2 regions of the Brevundimonas sp. ABV4_179 genome follow, and region 2 is predicted to be linked to the other one. Evidence: predicted binding sites of a transcription regulator. Region 2 holds the regulator's gene; the other holds the start of a gene.
The links. The regulator LexA, encoded in region 2, represses DNA repair genes until DNA is damaged. The targets are predictions, from matches to a motif close to ATGTTCNCNANNTGTTCT.

Region 1: the regulator LexA is predicted to act here: its motif matches at 4,288-4,305, upstream of recA (recombinase RecA).

The regions. Positions count from the first base shown of each region.
Region 1 covers NZ_CM149976.1:132,733-140,260, reverse strand. The annotation lists gene ACYX4P_RS00685 (hypothetical protein) at 54-554, shown strand; gene ACYX4P_RS00680 (phosphatase PAP2 family protein) at 551-1,354, shown strand; gene ACYX4P_RS00675 (right-handed parallel beta-helix repeat-containing protein) at 1,356-2,315, shown strand; gene ACYX4P_RS00670 (M20/M25/M40 family metallo-hydrolase) at 2,386-4,233, shown strand; gene recA (recombinase RecA) at 4,407-5,489, shown strand; gene ACYX4P_RS00660 (3-hydroxyacyl-CoA dehydrogenase NAD-binding domain-containing protein) at 5,907-7,528, opposite strand, start outside.
Region 2 covers NZ_CM149976.1:2,233,169-2,240,696, reverse strand. The annotation lists gene trpD (anthranilate phosphoribosyltransferase) at 1-662, shown strand, start outside; gene trpC (indole-3-glycerol phosphate synthase TrpC) at 659-1,453, shown strand; gene lexA (transcriptional repressor LexA) at 1,586-2,284, shown strand; gene ACYX4P_RS10740 (ComEC/Rec2 family competence protein) at 2,265-4,439, opposite strand; gene gltX (glutamate--tRNA ligase) at 4,438-5,853, shown strand; gene gltA (citrate synthase) at 5,920-7,221, shown strand; gene ACYX4P_RS10725 (FUSC family protein) at 7,285-7,528, opposite strand, start outside.

The DNA of each region.
Region 1 (7,528 bases), 1.5 Mb from region 2:
CAAGCCTGCGCCACGGTGGCGCTTAGACCCTTTGGTCCAGGGACGCTTCTTCGATGATGCTTCGTTTGGCGGCGGTTTCCGCCGTTGTTCTGTTCGGCCTCGCTGGCTGCGACCGGGCGAACGCCCCGGCTAAACCTTCCGCCACGGCGGAAACGGCCGCGCCGGCGGTCCCGCCCAAGACGGCGGAGGCAGGATCCGCCGCAGCCGTGGGGGCGCGTGCGCCAGCCGCAGAGCCCGCGCCTGCCGCTCCGGCGTTCGCCCCCCTGTATCCCGGCGCCCGGATCGACGGCGCGCCCCTGGCGGCTGACGGCGCGGCCGGGCCGGGCGGCCTGGTCACCTTCACCACCGACGCCTCGCCGGACGAGGTTGTGGCCTTCTACCGCCAGCGAGCCGAGGCCGCCGGGCTGAAGTCGGTGACGGGCATGAATCAGGGCGAGGCGCGGGCCTATGGCGCGGCCGGCGACGCCGCCGACGGCCCCTCGCTACAGGTCGTCGCGGCCCCCAGCCCCGACGGCGCAACCTCGGTGCATATGAACTGGAGCGCCGGGTCGTGATCGGACGCGCGGCGCGGCTGGCGGCAGGGGCGGGCGCCGTCCTTGTCCTGGCCGCCTGCGCCGGATCGCCGAAGTCGGTCGTGACGATGCCGAAGGACGGCTATCTGTCGGCCGCCGTGCTGTCGGACATGGCCGCCGCCGTCCCCGCTCCTCCGACGCCGGGTTCGACCCAGGATGTGGCGGACAAGACGGCTTCGGCCCGCTACGCGGCGTTGGAGGACGGCGACCGCTGGCTGCTGGCCACCTCCCACGCCGAGGTGCGGCCGCCGCTGGCGCTGCAGCATTTCGACTGCGCTCTGGGGGTCCGGCTGGGCTCGGCCGAGACGCCGGCGCTGGACCGGATGATGAGCCGCGTCTTCCATGACGCCGCCAGCGTGGCCGAACAGGTCAAGGCGCGTCAGATGCGCCCCCGTCCGATCGCGGACGATCCCCAGCGCCGCGCCTGCCAGACCCTGGACGCGGCCGCGCGCCGCAGCGGCTCCTATCCGTCGGGCGGCGCGGCGGTCGGCGTGGCCTATGGCGAGGCGTTCGCGGCGCTGGAGCCGGATCGCGCCGAGGCCGTGCGCCGGATCGGACATGAAATCGGGATCAGCCGCCTGGTCTGCGCCATGCACTATCCCAGCGACGTGGCGGCGGGCGAGACGATCGGCCGTCAGGTCGCCGCCCAGGCCATAGCCGACCCTGCCTTCCAGGCGGATATGGCGGCGGCGCGCGCCGAACTGGCGGCCGCCCGCCGCACGGGCCTGACCAATCCCGGATGCGCGGCCGAGCGGGCGGCCCTGGCGACCGTCCTGCCCTGAGATGGCGGGCTGGTTCGCCCTGGCGGTCGCGCTCCAGTCCGCCTCGGACTTGCCCGCCGCCCGACCCTGCACGGCGCAGGAGTTGGCGGACCTGATCACGCCCTCGGGCCAGCCCTATCGCCTGGCCTGCCAGGCCGACACAGGCGGGCGCGACATTCGCCGTCGGGTGTTGATCGAGGGCCAGGCTGCGTCCGGCGCCGCGCTGGATTGCGGCGGGGGCGAGATCCGCGCGCCGGGCCAGGCGACCACCGGCGCCCCGACCGTGGCCGTCTGGTCGCACCGCCAGGGCGACGGCTGGTCCAGGCCCAGCGATGTGGCCATCCGCAACTGCGGCGTCGCGGGCAATGTCCGCATCTGGGGCATGGGGGCGGGCGGGTCGATGCGGGACCTGCTGGCCTCGTCGCGCACGGCCGGGCATACACTGGCGGCCCAGTCGGCCGCGCCGATCAGGGTGGTGCTGGACCGGGTGCGGTTTCAGGGCGTGGGAACCATTCCCCTCTATGTCGGGCCGGGGGTCACGCAGACCACGGTGACGCGGTCGCGCTTTTCCGGCCGATCAACGTCGGTGGCCATCTATCTGGACGCAGAGAGCGCCGGCGCCCTGATCCAGGACAACGATTTCGACATTCGCACCGGGCGCGAGCAGATCGCCGTGGACGGATCGGGCGCCAACCGCATCGTCGGCAACCGGCTGGCGCTGGACGGTCGCGGCGGGGTCTTTCTGTACCGCAACTGCGGCGAGGATGGGGTGATCCGCCACCAGACGCCCTCCTATAATCGGATCACGGACAATGTCTTCACCGGCGCCGGCTGGTTCAGGCCCCGCGCGGTGGTGATCGGGTCGCGCGAGGGGCGCAGGTCCTATTGCGGTGACGACCGGGGCTGGCCCTTCGGGTCCAGCATCGACGACGGGGACGGCGCCACGGGCAATCTGACGGCGCGCAACAGCGTGCGTCGCTGATCGGCTCGCCCCTTGCGCCGGTCGTCCGCGCAGGGCTGACTGGACCGATCGCGATCAGGGGGACAAGACGATGCGGCTGATCCTGTTGTTCACGGCGCTGGCTGTCGCCCTGGGTCTGGCCGTGATCGCCAGTCAGACGCCCGCGCCGCGGCCGGTCTCGACCCCGGTCGAAGCCTTTTCCGCCGCGCGGGCGATGGCCGATGTGCGCGAGATCGCCCGCGCGCCACATCCAGTCGGGTCCGACGACCACGCGCGGGTCCAGGCCTATCTGATGCAACGGATGACAGCCCTGGGCCTGGCGCCCAGGATACAGACCGGCCCCCTGTCGCCAGGGGCTGTGCAACGGCTGGAGCGCGAGGGGCGAAGCCCTCACGGGTTGGCGGCGGCCAACATCGTCGGCGTCCTGCCCGGCCGCGACCCCGACCGGCCCGCCGTCCTTATGATGGCCCATTACGACAGCGTGCCCGGTTCGCCCGGTGCGGCCGACGATGCGACGGGCGTGGCGGCCATTCTGGAGGCGGTGCGGGCGATCAAGGCGCGCGGCGGGGCGGACCGCGATCTGATCGTCCTGCTGACCGACGCCGAGGAACTCAATCTGGACGGTGCGCGGACGTTCTTCGCCGCCCATCCGTGGCGCGACCGGATCGGGGCCGTCGTCAATCTGGAGGCGCGGGGCGGCGGCGGTCGGGCCATGATGTTCGAGACAGGGCCGGGCAACGCCGGCGTCATCGCTGACTATGCGCGGGCCGCCGGCGCCGTGACGGGCGGCCCGTCCAGCAACGCCTTGGCGATCTTCGTCTATCGACTGATGCCGAACGGCACCGACTTCACCGTGACGGCGGCCAAGGGGCTGGCGGGGATCAATCTGGCCTTCATCGGGCGGCCGGATCAGTATCATTCGCCCGCCGCCACGCCGGACGCCCTGGATCAGGGCAGTCTGCAGCATATCGGATCGCAGGCGCTGGAGGTGGCTGACGCCTGGCTGCGCGCCCCGACGCTGCCCCAGGCGACACAGAACGCCGTCTATGCCGACCTGTTCGGCCTGGCGGTCGTGCGGCATCCGCCGGTCGTGGGGTGGGTCCTGCTGGCCATCGCCGCCCTGGCGACCGGCTTGGCGGTCTGGCGGGTGCGTCGCGTTCAGGGCTTGAAGGTGGGCGCGGTCTTGGGCGGCGCGGCGGACGGCCTGTGGCTGCTGGCCGCCGCCGTGGTCGCGGGCCAGGCGGTGCGGGTGCTGGCCGGACCGTTGGGCGGACGGGTTCAGTCGCCCGAGACCTATTACACCCTGCTGCGGCGTCTGCCGGCGCTGGAGATCGGCGTGGCGCTTGCCTTGTCGGGCCTGGCGCTGCTGCTGATTGCGGGGCGCGCCGGCGGGCGGACGGTCGCGTTTGGCCTGGTCGCGGCGGCGGCGTTGACGACCGTCCTCGCGGGTGTCGATCCGGTCGTCCTGGGCGCGGCGGCCGTCGCGATCGGTCTCAGCCTGTGGCCGCGCGCGGCGGAGGAAACGCCCTGGGGCGGGTGGCTGGGCTTGATCGGCCTAGTGCTGGTTCTGGGCGTCGCCGTCCAGGCCGTGGCGCCCGAGGCCGCCTTCCTGCTGATCTGGCCCGCCCTGATCGCCGCCGTGACGGCCGCGACCGCGGCCCTGATCTCCGCGCGTCTGACCACCTGGACCGTCCTGATCCCGGCGGCGCTGGCGACGGCCGTCGTCGGCGGGTGGCTGCTGGTGCAGGGACATGGCGTGTTTATGGGCGTCGGCATGGACCTGCCGGGTGTTCTGGGCGTGATCGCTTTGCTGATCGTGCCCCTCTGCCGACCACTGTCGCCTGGCGCCGCTGGCGGCATCCGGGCGTTGAGCCGGATTGCGGGAGGGTTGGTCGTGGCGGCGATGGTCGCCGGGCTGGGCGCGCGACTGATCGCCTGACTTGGATGCGTCAGAAACGGTCGTGTTCGATTTTATGTTCTCGTTTTGATCGAGAGAACATCTTGTGAACTAGAACAAACCGTGCCCATAGTCGGCCTCACGAAACGGGGGCGGGTCCAGGCGGGTCTCTCCCAAGCTTAATGACGGGAATCATGGCAAGGGAGACGAAGGCAATGGCTTCGCAGGCGGCATTGAAATTGGTGGGCAAGGACGACGGCGACAAGCAGCGCGCCCTGGAGGCGGCGATCGCGCAGATCGACCGCGCCTTCGGCAAGGGCTCGGTGATGAAGCTCGGCAAGGCCGGGCAGGTGAACGAGATCGAGAGCGTCTCGACCGGCTCGCTGGGTCTGGACATGGCCCTGGGCATCGGCGGCCTGCCGGTCGGGCGGGTGATCGAGGTGTTCGGCCCTGAGTCGTCCGGCAAGACGACCCTGGCCCTGCACACGGTCGCCGAGGTGCAGAAGAAGGGCGGGGTCGCCGCCTTCGTCGACGCCGAACATGCGCTGGACCCGGTCTATGCCCAGAAGCTGGGCGTCAATCTGGACGATCTTCTGGTGTCGCAGCCGGACGCCGGCGAACAGGCGCTGGAGATCGTGGACACCCTGGTCCGTTCGGGGGCTGTGGACATCGTGGTCGTGGACTCCGTCGCCGCCCTGACCCCGCGCGCCGAAATCGAGGGCGAGATGGGCGACAGCCTGCCGGGCCTGCAGGCGCGCCTGATGAGCCAGGCGCTTCGCAAGCTGACGGCCTCCATCTCCAAGTCTAAGTGCATCGTCCTGTTCATCAACCAGATCCGTCACAAGATCGGCGTCATGTACGGCAGCCCCGAGACGACGACGGGCGGCAATGCGCTGAAGTTCTACGCCTCGGTGCGTCTGGACATCCGCCGCACCGGTGCGATCAAGAACCGCGACGAGGTGGTCGGCAACACCACCCGGGTCAAGGTGGTCAAGAACAAGGTCGCCCCGCCGTTCCGCGAGGTCATCTTCGACATCATGTACGGCGAGGGCATCTCCAAACTGGGCGAGGTCATCGACCTGGGCGTCAAGGCCGGAGTGATCGAAAAGGCCGGCAGCTGGTTCAGCTATGACTCCACCCGGATCGGCCAGGGCCGCGAGAATGTGCGCGAGTTCCTGAAACAGAACCCCGACATCGCCGCCTCCATCGAAAAGGCCGTGCGCCAGTCCACCAACAAGATCGCCGACGACATGCTGGGCGCGCCCGAGCCGGACGAAGGCCAGGATCTGGAAGGCTGACGCCAGAACGAGGGGCTGGGCGCGGTCGGGCGGGCTTTGAGCGTTCGCTTCGGCTGCGGCCCGGTCTTTTCACCGCTACTCCGTCGCCCCTAGCGACCCGCCACCGACCCCGCGAAGGGCGGCGGAGCGACCCGCTCGACCTCGTGTCGGGCGGGTCTTTTTCTTTTTTGGATTAGCAGGGTTCGCGGGACTTGAGTTCGATTGTTCAACCTATCCGCTCATCTCAGCGAAAGCCGGGACCCAGTGCTTTGGCAGATACGGCTTGTGCATTGGCCGGGGCAATCGATCCAACGCACTGCTGAGCGACAGAACTGGGTCCCGGCTTTCGCCGGGATGAGCGGGAGAGAGGTAGCGCTCAAACCAAAACGGGCGGCCCGAAGGCCGCCCGTTCCGTAGACCAGCGATGTCCGAGACCGATCAGGCGGCGGCCTTCTCCGGGGCGAACTTGCCGTAGAAGGTCTCGTTCTTGGCGGCCATGTCGCGCAGCAGCTGCGGGACCTTGAAGCGGTCGCCGTACGACGCCGCCAGACGGTCCGCCGTCTCGACGAACTTGGCCAGGCCGATGCCGTCGATGAAGCTGATCGGGCCGCCGGTCCAGGGCGCGAAGCCCCAGCCCAGGATGGCGCCCAGGTCCGCCTCACGCGGGTCGTCGATGACGCCCTCTTCCCAGCAACGCGCCACTTCGACGGCTTGGCGATACAGCAGGCGCGTTTTCAGCTCGTCGATCTGGGCGAATGCGGTCGGCTCTTCCGGCTGGTCGATGCCCTTGGTGACGGGCGCCAGGTCGGACAGACCCTTCCAGAGCGTCTTGGGCTTGGTGTCGTAGTCGTAGAAGCCCTTGCCGTTCTTGCGGCCGAAACGTCCCCCCTCGACCATCTTGGCGACGATGTCGGCGCCTTCCGACGGGACGTATTTGTCACCCAGGTCCAAAGCCGTCTGTTTGGCGATCTTGTAGGACAGGTCCAGGGCGACGTCGTCGTGCATCTCCAGCGGGCCGCGCGGCATGCCGGTCATCCGGCCGACATTGTCGATCAGGGCCGGGCCGTAACCCTCCTCCAGCATCGCCATGCCCTCCATCAGGAAGGTGGAGAAGCAGCGCGAGGTGTAGAAGCCGCGGCTGTCGTTGACGACGATCGGCGTCTTCTTGATCTTCAGCACATAGTCCAGCGCCTTGGCGATGGCGGCTTGACCCGTCTTTTCGCCCAGGATGATCTCGACCAGCATCATCTTGTCGACCGGCGAGAAGAAGTGGATGCCGATGAAGTCTTCAGGGCGGACCGAGGCCTCGGCCAGACCGGTGATCGGCAAGGTCGAGGTGTTGGAGCCGAACACGGCCCCCTCGGCCAGTTGCGCCTCGGCGCGCTTGGTCACATCGGCCTTGATCTCGCGGTTCTCGAACACGGCCTCGACGACCAGGTCCGAACCCTTGATCAGATCATAGTCGGTGGTCGCCGTGACGGAGCCGAGCAGGGCGTCGTACTTCTCCTGCGTCAGCTGACCGCGCGACAGACGCTTCTTCAGCAACTCCTCGACATGGGCCTTGCCCTTGTCGGCGGCTTCCTGGGTCTGGTCGATCAGGATGGTCTCGATGCCGGCCAGCGCCTGCACATAGGCGATGCCGGCGCCCATCATGCCGGCGCCGATGACCGTGACCTTCTTGGGATCGGACTTGGGCACGCCAGCAGGCCGCACGGCGCCCTTGTCCAGTTCCTGCTTGGACAGGAACAGCGAACGGATCATGGCCTGGGCCTGGGGCGTCATCAGGGTCTTGATGAAATAGCGCGTCTCGATGCGAAGCGCGGCGTCCATCGGAACCTGCGTGCCTTCGAACACGGCCTTCATCAGGTTCACCACGGCCGGATAGTTGCCGTAGGACTGTTTGCGCAGCATGGCGTTGCCGACCATGAAGTTCTGGATGCCCGCCGGATGGAAGGGACCGCCGCCGGGCAGTTTGAAGGACTTTTCGTCCCACGGCTGCATCGCCTTGCCGCCATTCTTGATCCAGGCCTTGGCCGCCTCGACCGACTGGCCCTTCTCGA
Region 2 (7,528 bases):
TGTCGATCCTGGGCGTGAACCTGATGGCCGATCAGGCGCAGCAACGGAAGGCGCTGGACGAGGCGGGTATCTGCTTCCTGTTCGCGCCCGCCTATCACGGGGCCATGCGTCACGTCGGGCCCGTGCGGGGCGAGATCGGTTTTCGCACCGTATTCAATCTTCTGGGTCCGCTTTCGAACCCAGCGTCTGCACGGCGTCAGGTCATGGGCGTCTATGATCCGCGTCTGTTGGAGCCTTTGGCCGATGTCTTGGGGCGGCTGGGCGCGACGCGCGCCTGGACCGTCCACGGGCAGGGGCTGGACGAGCTGGCGACATCCGGCCCGACCGAGGTGGCCGAATGGAGGGACGGCGCCGTCCGACGGTTCCAGGTCACGCCAGAGGACGCCGGCCTGTCGCGCAGCCCCATCGACGCCATTCGCGGCGGCGACGCCGAGGAGAACGCCGCCGCCTTGCGCGCCCTGCTGGCGGGCCAGGCCGGCGCCTATCGCGACATCGTCCTGTTGAACGCCGCCGCCGCCCTGGTCGTGGCGGACAAGGCGGCCGATCTGGCCGAGGGCGCGGTGCTGGCCGCCGCCGCCATCGACGACGGCCGCGCCGCACAGGCGCTAGAGCGTCTGGCCCGCATCACCACGACTCCGCTGGACCCCGAAGCCGACGCATGACCGACGTTCTCGACCGTATCGCCGTCTACAAGCGCGAGGACGTCGCCGCCCGAAAAGCCGCCACGTCTCAGGACGCGATCGAGGCCATGGCCAAGACCGCCTCGGCGCCGCGCGGATTTCGCGCCGCCCTGGAGCGGGTCGAAGAAGAGACGGGTCGCCCCGCCCTGATCGCCGAGATCAAGAAGGCCAGCCCGTCCAAGGGTCTGATTCGCCCCAATTTCGATCCGCCCGCCTTGGCCCGCGCCTATCAGGCGGGGGGCGCCGCATGTCTTTCGGTCTTGACCGACGGCCCCAGCTTCCAGGGCGACGACGCCTATCTGGCCGCCGCGCGCGAGGCCGTCGCCCTGCCCTGCCTGCGCAAGGATTTCCTGGTCGATCCGTGGCAGGTGGCGGAAAGCCGCGCTCTGGGCGCGGACTGCATCCTGATCATCCTGGCCATGATCGACGACAGGCTTGCGGCCGAGTTGCTGGCGGAGGCCGAACGGTTCGGCATGGACGCCCTGATCGAAACGCACGACGAGAACGAGATGGCCCGCGCCTGTGCGCTGGGCGGTGATCTGGTGGGGGTCAACAATCGCTCGCTGCGGACGTTCGAGGTCGACTTGGAGGTCACCGAACGCCTGTCGATGCTCAGCCCTGTGCGCGCCCTTCTGGTCGCGGAAAGCGGAATCTTCACGCCGGATGATGTCGCGCGGGTCTCAGCCGCCCACGCCCAGGCCATACTGGTCGGCGAAAGCCTGATGCGCCAAGCCGATGTCGAGGCGGCGACGCGAGCGCTGCTGGCGGCCTGAGGCACGGCTTTCCTTGGCCCGATGCGGGCCAGCGCGGCCGTTAAGTTGACATTAGGAAGGAACACTTACAGAACATCATCAATGTTCACGGCCCGTTCCGATTCTACGGAGAGGGCGCTTGAGGGCTTGGCGATGCTCACGCGCAAACAGCACGAACTGCTGATGTTCATCCACGAACGGATCCAGGAGACGGGCGTCTCTCCCTCGTTCGACGAGATGAAGGAGGCTTTGGACCTGGCCTCCAAGTCGGGCATCCACCGGCTGATCACAGCGCTGGAGGAGCGCGGCTTCATCCGCCGCCTCGCCCACCGCGCCCGCGCGCTGGAAGTGACCAAACTGCCCGAACAGGCGACCGCCGGCGCGCCGCGCGGCCGGGCCGGGTTCAAGCCCGACGTGATCGAAGGCGGCGCACCGGTTCGCGAGACCGCGCCTATGGCCGCCAACGACACGCGCGATCTGCCGCTGTTGGGCAAGATCGCCGCCGGCACTCCCATCGCCGCCATTCAGCATGAACAGGACCGCCTACCGGTGCCGGAATCCATGCTCGGCAAGGGCGATCACTACGTGCTGGAGATCGAGGGCGATTCTATGATCGAGGCCGGCATACTGAACGGCGATCTGGTGGTGATCCGGCGCGGCGACACCGCGACCAATGGCGAGATCGTCGTCGCCCTGGTCGAGGGCGAGGAAGCCACCCTGAAGCGCCTGCGCCGCAAGGGCGGCTCCATCGCGCTTGAACCGGCCAACCGCAACTATGAGACCCGCATCTTCGGCCCTGATCAGGTGGAGGTTCAGGGCAAGCTGGTGGGGCTCATGCGCCGCTATCACTGACATCGGGGTCGGGTTGGCGCGTCCAGGGACGGTTGCCGCGCACGTCGGTCGTCCAGACCGCGCGCCAGCCGACGCCATCGCGCCATAGTTCGACCGCCCCGCCCTTAGAGAAATCCACCCCGTCCAGAACCAGACGGCCGGCGCAGGATGCGGGAATATCTGGGACGGCGGCGCGGAGTCCGACGACCTCGGCCGTTTCGCACAATGCCGCCAGACGTTCGGGATCGGGCGCCCGCCTGCCCCACCATAATGCGATCGGTCCAGCAACAGGGCTTTGGGGCCGGCACGAGAAGCGATCGCAGGTCCAGCCGTCCATTTCCCGCTTGGTCAGGGCCAGCCCCCTTCGCCGGGACCACAGGTCTGCGGCGAACTCTCGCACGCCTGGCCACACGACGACCGCCGCGCCGTGCCGATTGAAGGCCGCGTTTGTTCCGCCGTCCCCGATCCAAAGGTCAGGCGCCGACGGACGGGGCCAGATCAGCACCGCCGCCGCCAGCGGCAAACCCATCCAGCGTAGCCGCCCGCGCCACAGGCAGATGAACAGCACGCCGACGAAGGCGATGGGCAGAACGACGTCGGGCGCGCTCGGTATGGTTCTAACGGCCCCCGGTAAGCTGGCCGTCCACGACCCGATCGCCAGCATCAGATCGACGCCCCATCCCGCCACCGCCAGGAAGGGGCCGCCCAGCCCCAGGGGTTCGAGCGCCGCACCCAGCGCCAAGGCCGGCATCAAAATGAAGTCCGCCACCGGCGATGTGCCGAGATTGGCCAGCAGGCCATAGACGGCCGTGCGGTTGAAATGCTGCATGGAGAATGGCCCGGTCGCCATGCCGGCGACCAGGCTGGCCGCCACCGCCGCCGTGATCCAGCCGGCGAACCGCTGTATCGCCAGGATCGGCCAGGGTGCGGAAATTTCGCGCGGTCGCTTGGGCCAGGCCTCGACCAAGGCCACCAGCGCCGCGGTCGCCGCGAACGACATCTGAAAGCCGGGCGTAACGACAGCCTCCGGCTGGATGGCCAGCACGACGAAGGCCGCAACCGCCAGGCCGTGCATGGTCACCGCCTGCCGATCCAGCAGGATGGCGAGAAAGGCGATGGCGGCGGTGATGGCGGCCCGCTCGGCCGGCGGCGGCGCGCCGGACACCACCAGATAGACCCCCACCGCGACCAGGCCCGCCAAAGCCGCGACCTTCTTGCCCGAAACCCGCAGCGCCAACCAGGGCCATGCCGCGACGCCAAGGCGTACGGCGAAGAAGACGAAGCCGCCGACGATGGCCATGTGCAGACCCGACACCGACAGGATATGCGCCAGACCGGAATCGCGCATCACATCCATGTCTTCCTGACTGATCCAGGTCTCGTGGCTGGTGGTCATGGCGGCCGCGATCCCGCCCGTCCGCTGGCCCAACCGCGCCACGATGCGCTGAGCCAGGGCGTAGCGCGCGCCGTTCACCGCCATCTCCAGCCGCAGGCGCCACGGCGGGCGGGGCAGGTCCGCCTCGCGCGTCTCTCCCAGCGCAAAGGCGACCCCGCCCATGCCCTGGAAGAAGGCGTTCCGGCCGAAATCGTAGGCGCCGGGACTGGCCGGCGCCGGCGGCGGATTGAGGATGGCGAACACACGTATGGCCCGGCCCGGTTCGGGCGGTTCGCCCCGCACGGTGGCGCGAAGGCGCACCGGCGTCTGGTCTGGCGCCAGGCCGCGAATCCAGACGGGAGCGATCACCACCCGGGCGCCGCGTTGGCCAGGGCTGTCCACATCGACCACCCAGGCCTCGATCGCCGTCGGCTCGCCGAGCACCGGTGCGATGGGGGCGGCGACGAAGCCAGTGCGCGCCTTGGCCGCCGCCAGGCCGCCCGCCAGACAGGCGATCAGCAGCAGGGGCCATGTGATGCGCCGCGTCATTCCCCGCGCCTTGGCCAAGCCCCAGAACGCAAAAGCCGCGACCGCCGCCAACACCAGCGGCCAGAACGGCGGCTCGGACCGCAGGGCGAAATAGAAGGCGCACCCGCCGCCGAACGCCACCGGCCCCCACAGCCGCCATCGCAGCGCCTGGGCGCCGACCTGATCGGCCAGCCAGGATTGCAATCGCGCGCCGGGGGTAGGCTTTGCCGCATCGGAGCGTATAAGGGCCTCGCCTACGGACCCCTCCCCCATGACCTCACCTTCTTCGACTGTCGTCACCCGCTTCGCCCCCTCGCCGACAGGCTATCTGCATATCGGCGGGGCGAGAACCGCCTTGTTCAACTGGCTGTACGCCAAGCGACACGCAGGGCGTTTCCTGATCCGTGTCGAAGACACCGACCGCGAGCGCTCCACCGATGAGGCCGTCAGGGCGATCTTCGACGGGCTGAGCTGGCTGGAGCTGTTCGCCGACGAGGAGCCTGTGTTCCAGTTCAGCCGCGCCGACCGCCACCGCGAGGTGGTCGATCAACTACTCGAAGCCGGCCACGCCTATCGCGACTTCACCTCCGCCGAGGAGACGGGCCGTCTGCGCGATGAGGCCAAGGCGGAGAAGCGCAGCTTCGAATCGCCTTGGCGCGACCGCGAGCCCACCGTTGACGATCTGGTTCTGCCCCACGTCGTGCGGTTCCGCCGGCCGCAATCGACCACGGTGACGGTGCCCGACGAGGTCCAGGGCGCGGTCAGTTGGTCGACCGACGATCTGGACGATCTGGTCCTACTGCGCTCGGACGGCGCCCCGACCTATAATCTGGCCGTGGTGGTGGACGATCACGACATGGGCGTGACCCACGTCATTCGCGGCGACGACCACCTGAACAATGCCGCGCGTCAGAGCCTGATCTACGACGCCCTGGGCTGGATGCGGCCCGTCTTCGCCCACATCCCGCTGATCCACGGGCCGGATGGCGCCAAACTGTCCAAACGGCACGGCGCCCAGGCGGTGCATGAATACGCCGAGATGGGCTATCTGCCGGAGGCCATGCGCAACTATCTGGCCCGACTGGGTTGGGCGCACGGCGACGACGAACTGTTCAGCGACGCCCAGGCCATCGCCTGGTTCGATCTGGCCGGCATCGGCAAGGCCCCAGCTCGGCTGGACTTCGACAAACTGGCCCACGTCAACGCCCATTGGCTGCGTCTGGCCGACGACGAACGACTGGCCAAGCTGGCGCTGGACGCTCACCTGCAGAAAGGGCACGTCCTGGCTGAGGCCGACGAGGCCCGGCTCCAGCGCGCCATGCCCTTCGTCAAGGACCGCGCCAAGACGGTGCTAGACTTGGCCGATCAGACCGCATTCGTGCTGAAGACCCGACCTCTGACGCTCGACGAAAAGGCCCGCGGCCTGTTGTCTGGCGAGACGCTGGATCGCCTGTCGCGACTGCGCGACCGGCTGGCCCTGTTCCAGTCCTGGGACGTCTTCGCCCTGGAGGCTGAACTGAAGGCCTTCGCCGAATCCGAGCGCGTGGGCTTTGGAAAAATCGGCCCGCCGATGCGCGCGGCGCTTACCGCAGGGTCAGCTTCGCCCGACATCGCACGAACTTTATCCGCTCTCGGTCGCGACGAAAGTCTCGGACGCTTGGATGATGCGCTGCAACAGACTAAGTGATCACCCACAAACCAAAAAGCGCCCGGCGCCTCCCCGCGCCTGGACGTATGATGCAAAGGGGCATTCATGACTGAACAAGCCAAAACCGCCGGCTCGGCGACCCTGTCCTTCGAGGACAAGACCATCGAGTTGCCGGTCCTTTCGGGCTCCACCGGCCCGGACGTCATCGACATCCGCAAGCTTTATGCGGGAACGGGCGCCTTCACCTTCGATCCCGGCTTCACCTCTACGGCGGCCTGTGAATCGGCCCTGACCTATATCGACGGCGACGCCGGCGTGCTGCTGCACCGCGGCTATCCCATCGATCAACTGGCGTCGAAGTCGAACTTCCTGGAAGTCTGCCATCTGATGCTGCACGGCGAACTGCCGACCGCCGCACAGTTCGAGAAGTTCGAAAACAGCATCACCACCCACACGATGCTGCACGCCCAGTTCGACCGCTTCTTCGAGGGCTTCCGCCGCGACGCCCACCCGATGTCGATCATGGTCGGCACGGTCGGCGCCCTGTCGGCCTTCTACCACGACAGCTTGGACATCCATGATCCGATCCAGCGCGACATCTCGGCCATCCGCCTGATCGCCAAGATGCCCACCATCGCGGCTCGCGCCTACAAATACCACGTCGGCCAGCCCTTCATCTCGCCGCGCAACGACCTGTCGTACGCCGAGAACTTCCTGCGCATGTGCTTCGCCGTGCCGGCCGAAGACTATCACGTCGATCCGGCCCTGGTTCGCGCCATGGACCGCATCTTCACCCTGCACGCCGACCACGAGCAGAACGCATCCACCTCGACCGTTCGCCTTGCCGGTTCGTCGGGCGCCAATCCGTTCGCCTGTATCGCCGCCGGCATCGCCTGCCTGTGGGGGCCGTCGCACGGCGGCGCCAACGAAGAGGCGCTGAACATGCTCAAGGAAATCGGCACGCCCGACAAGATCCCTGAGTTCATTCAGGGCGTAAAGGACCGCAAGTACAAGCTGATGGGCTTCGGCCACCGCGTGTACAAGAACTACGATCCACGCGCCAAGGTCATGCAGCAGTCGGCCTATGAAGTGCTGGCCGCCACGGGCCGCGAGAACGATCCGCTGTTCCAGGTCGCCAAGGAGCTGGAGAAGGTCGCCCTGTCGGACGAATATTTCACCTCGCGCAAGCTGTTCCCGAACGTCGACTTCTATTCGGGCATCACCCTGTCGGCGATGGGCTTCCCGACCACCATGTTCACCGTCCTGTTCGCCCTGGCCCGCACCGTGGGCTGGATCGCCCAGTGGCAAGAAATGATGTCGGATCCGTCGCAGAAGATCGGCCGCCCGCGCCAGCTGTACACCGGCCCGACCGAGCGCGATTACGTGGCCATCGACCAGCGCGGCTGATCGGCAGTCCAGCATCCGAAATGCAGAACGCCGGGGACCTCCCCGGCGTTTTCGTTTGGTCCATCAGACCAGGCGCAGATCCCGGAAACGCGCGGCCAGGTCGTCCAGGTCCCGGTGCATGTGGGCCGCGCCGATGGCGGCGGCGCCCAAGGCCATGTCGTCGCCCTCGACCGCGATGGACAGGGCCAGGCTCTGGTCGATGGGCCCCATAGGATCGGCGGCCTTGCCCCGCGACAGCGCTTCCAGCCGTTCGACGGCGCGCGCGGCGTCCTGGGACCAGGGCGTCAACCGCCCATCCGCCCCCTCG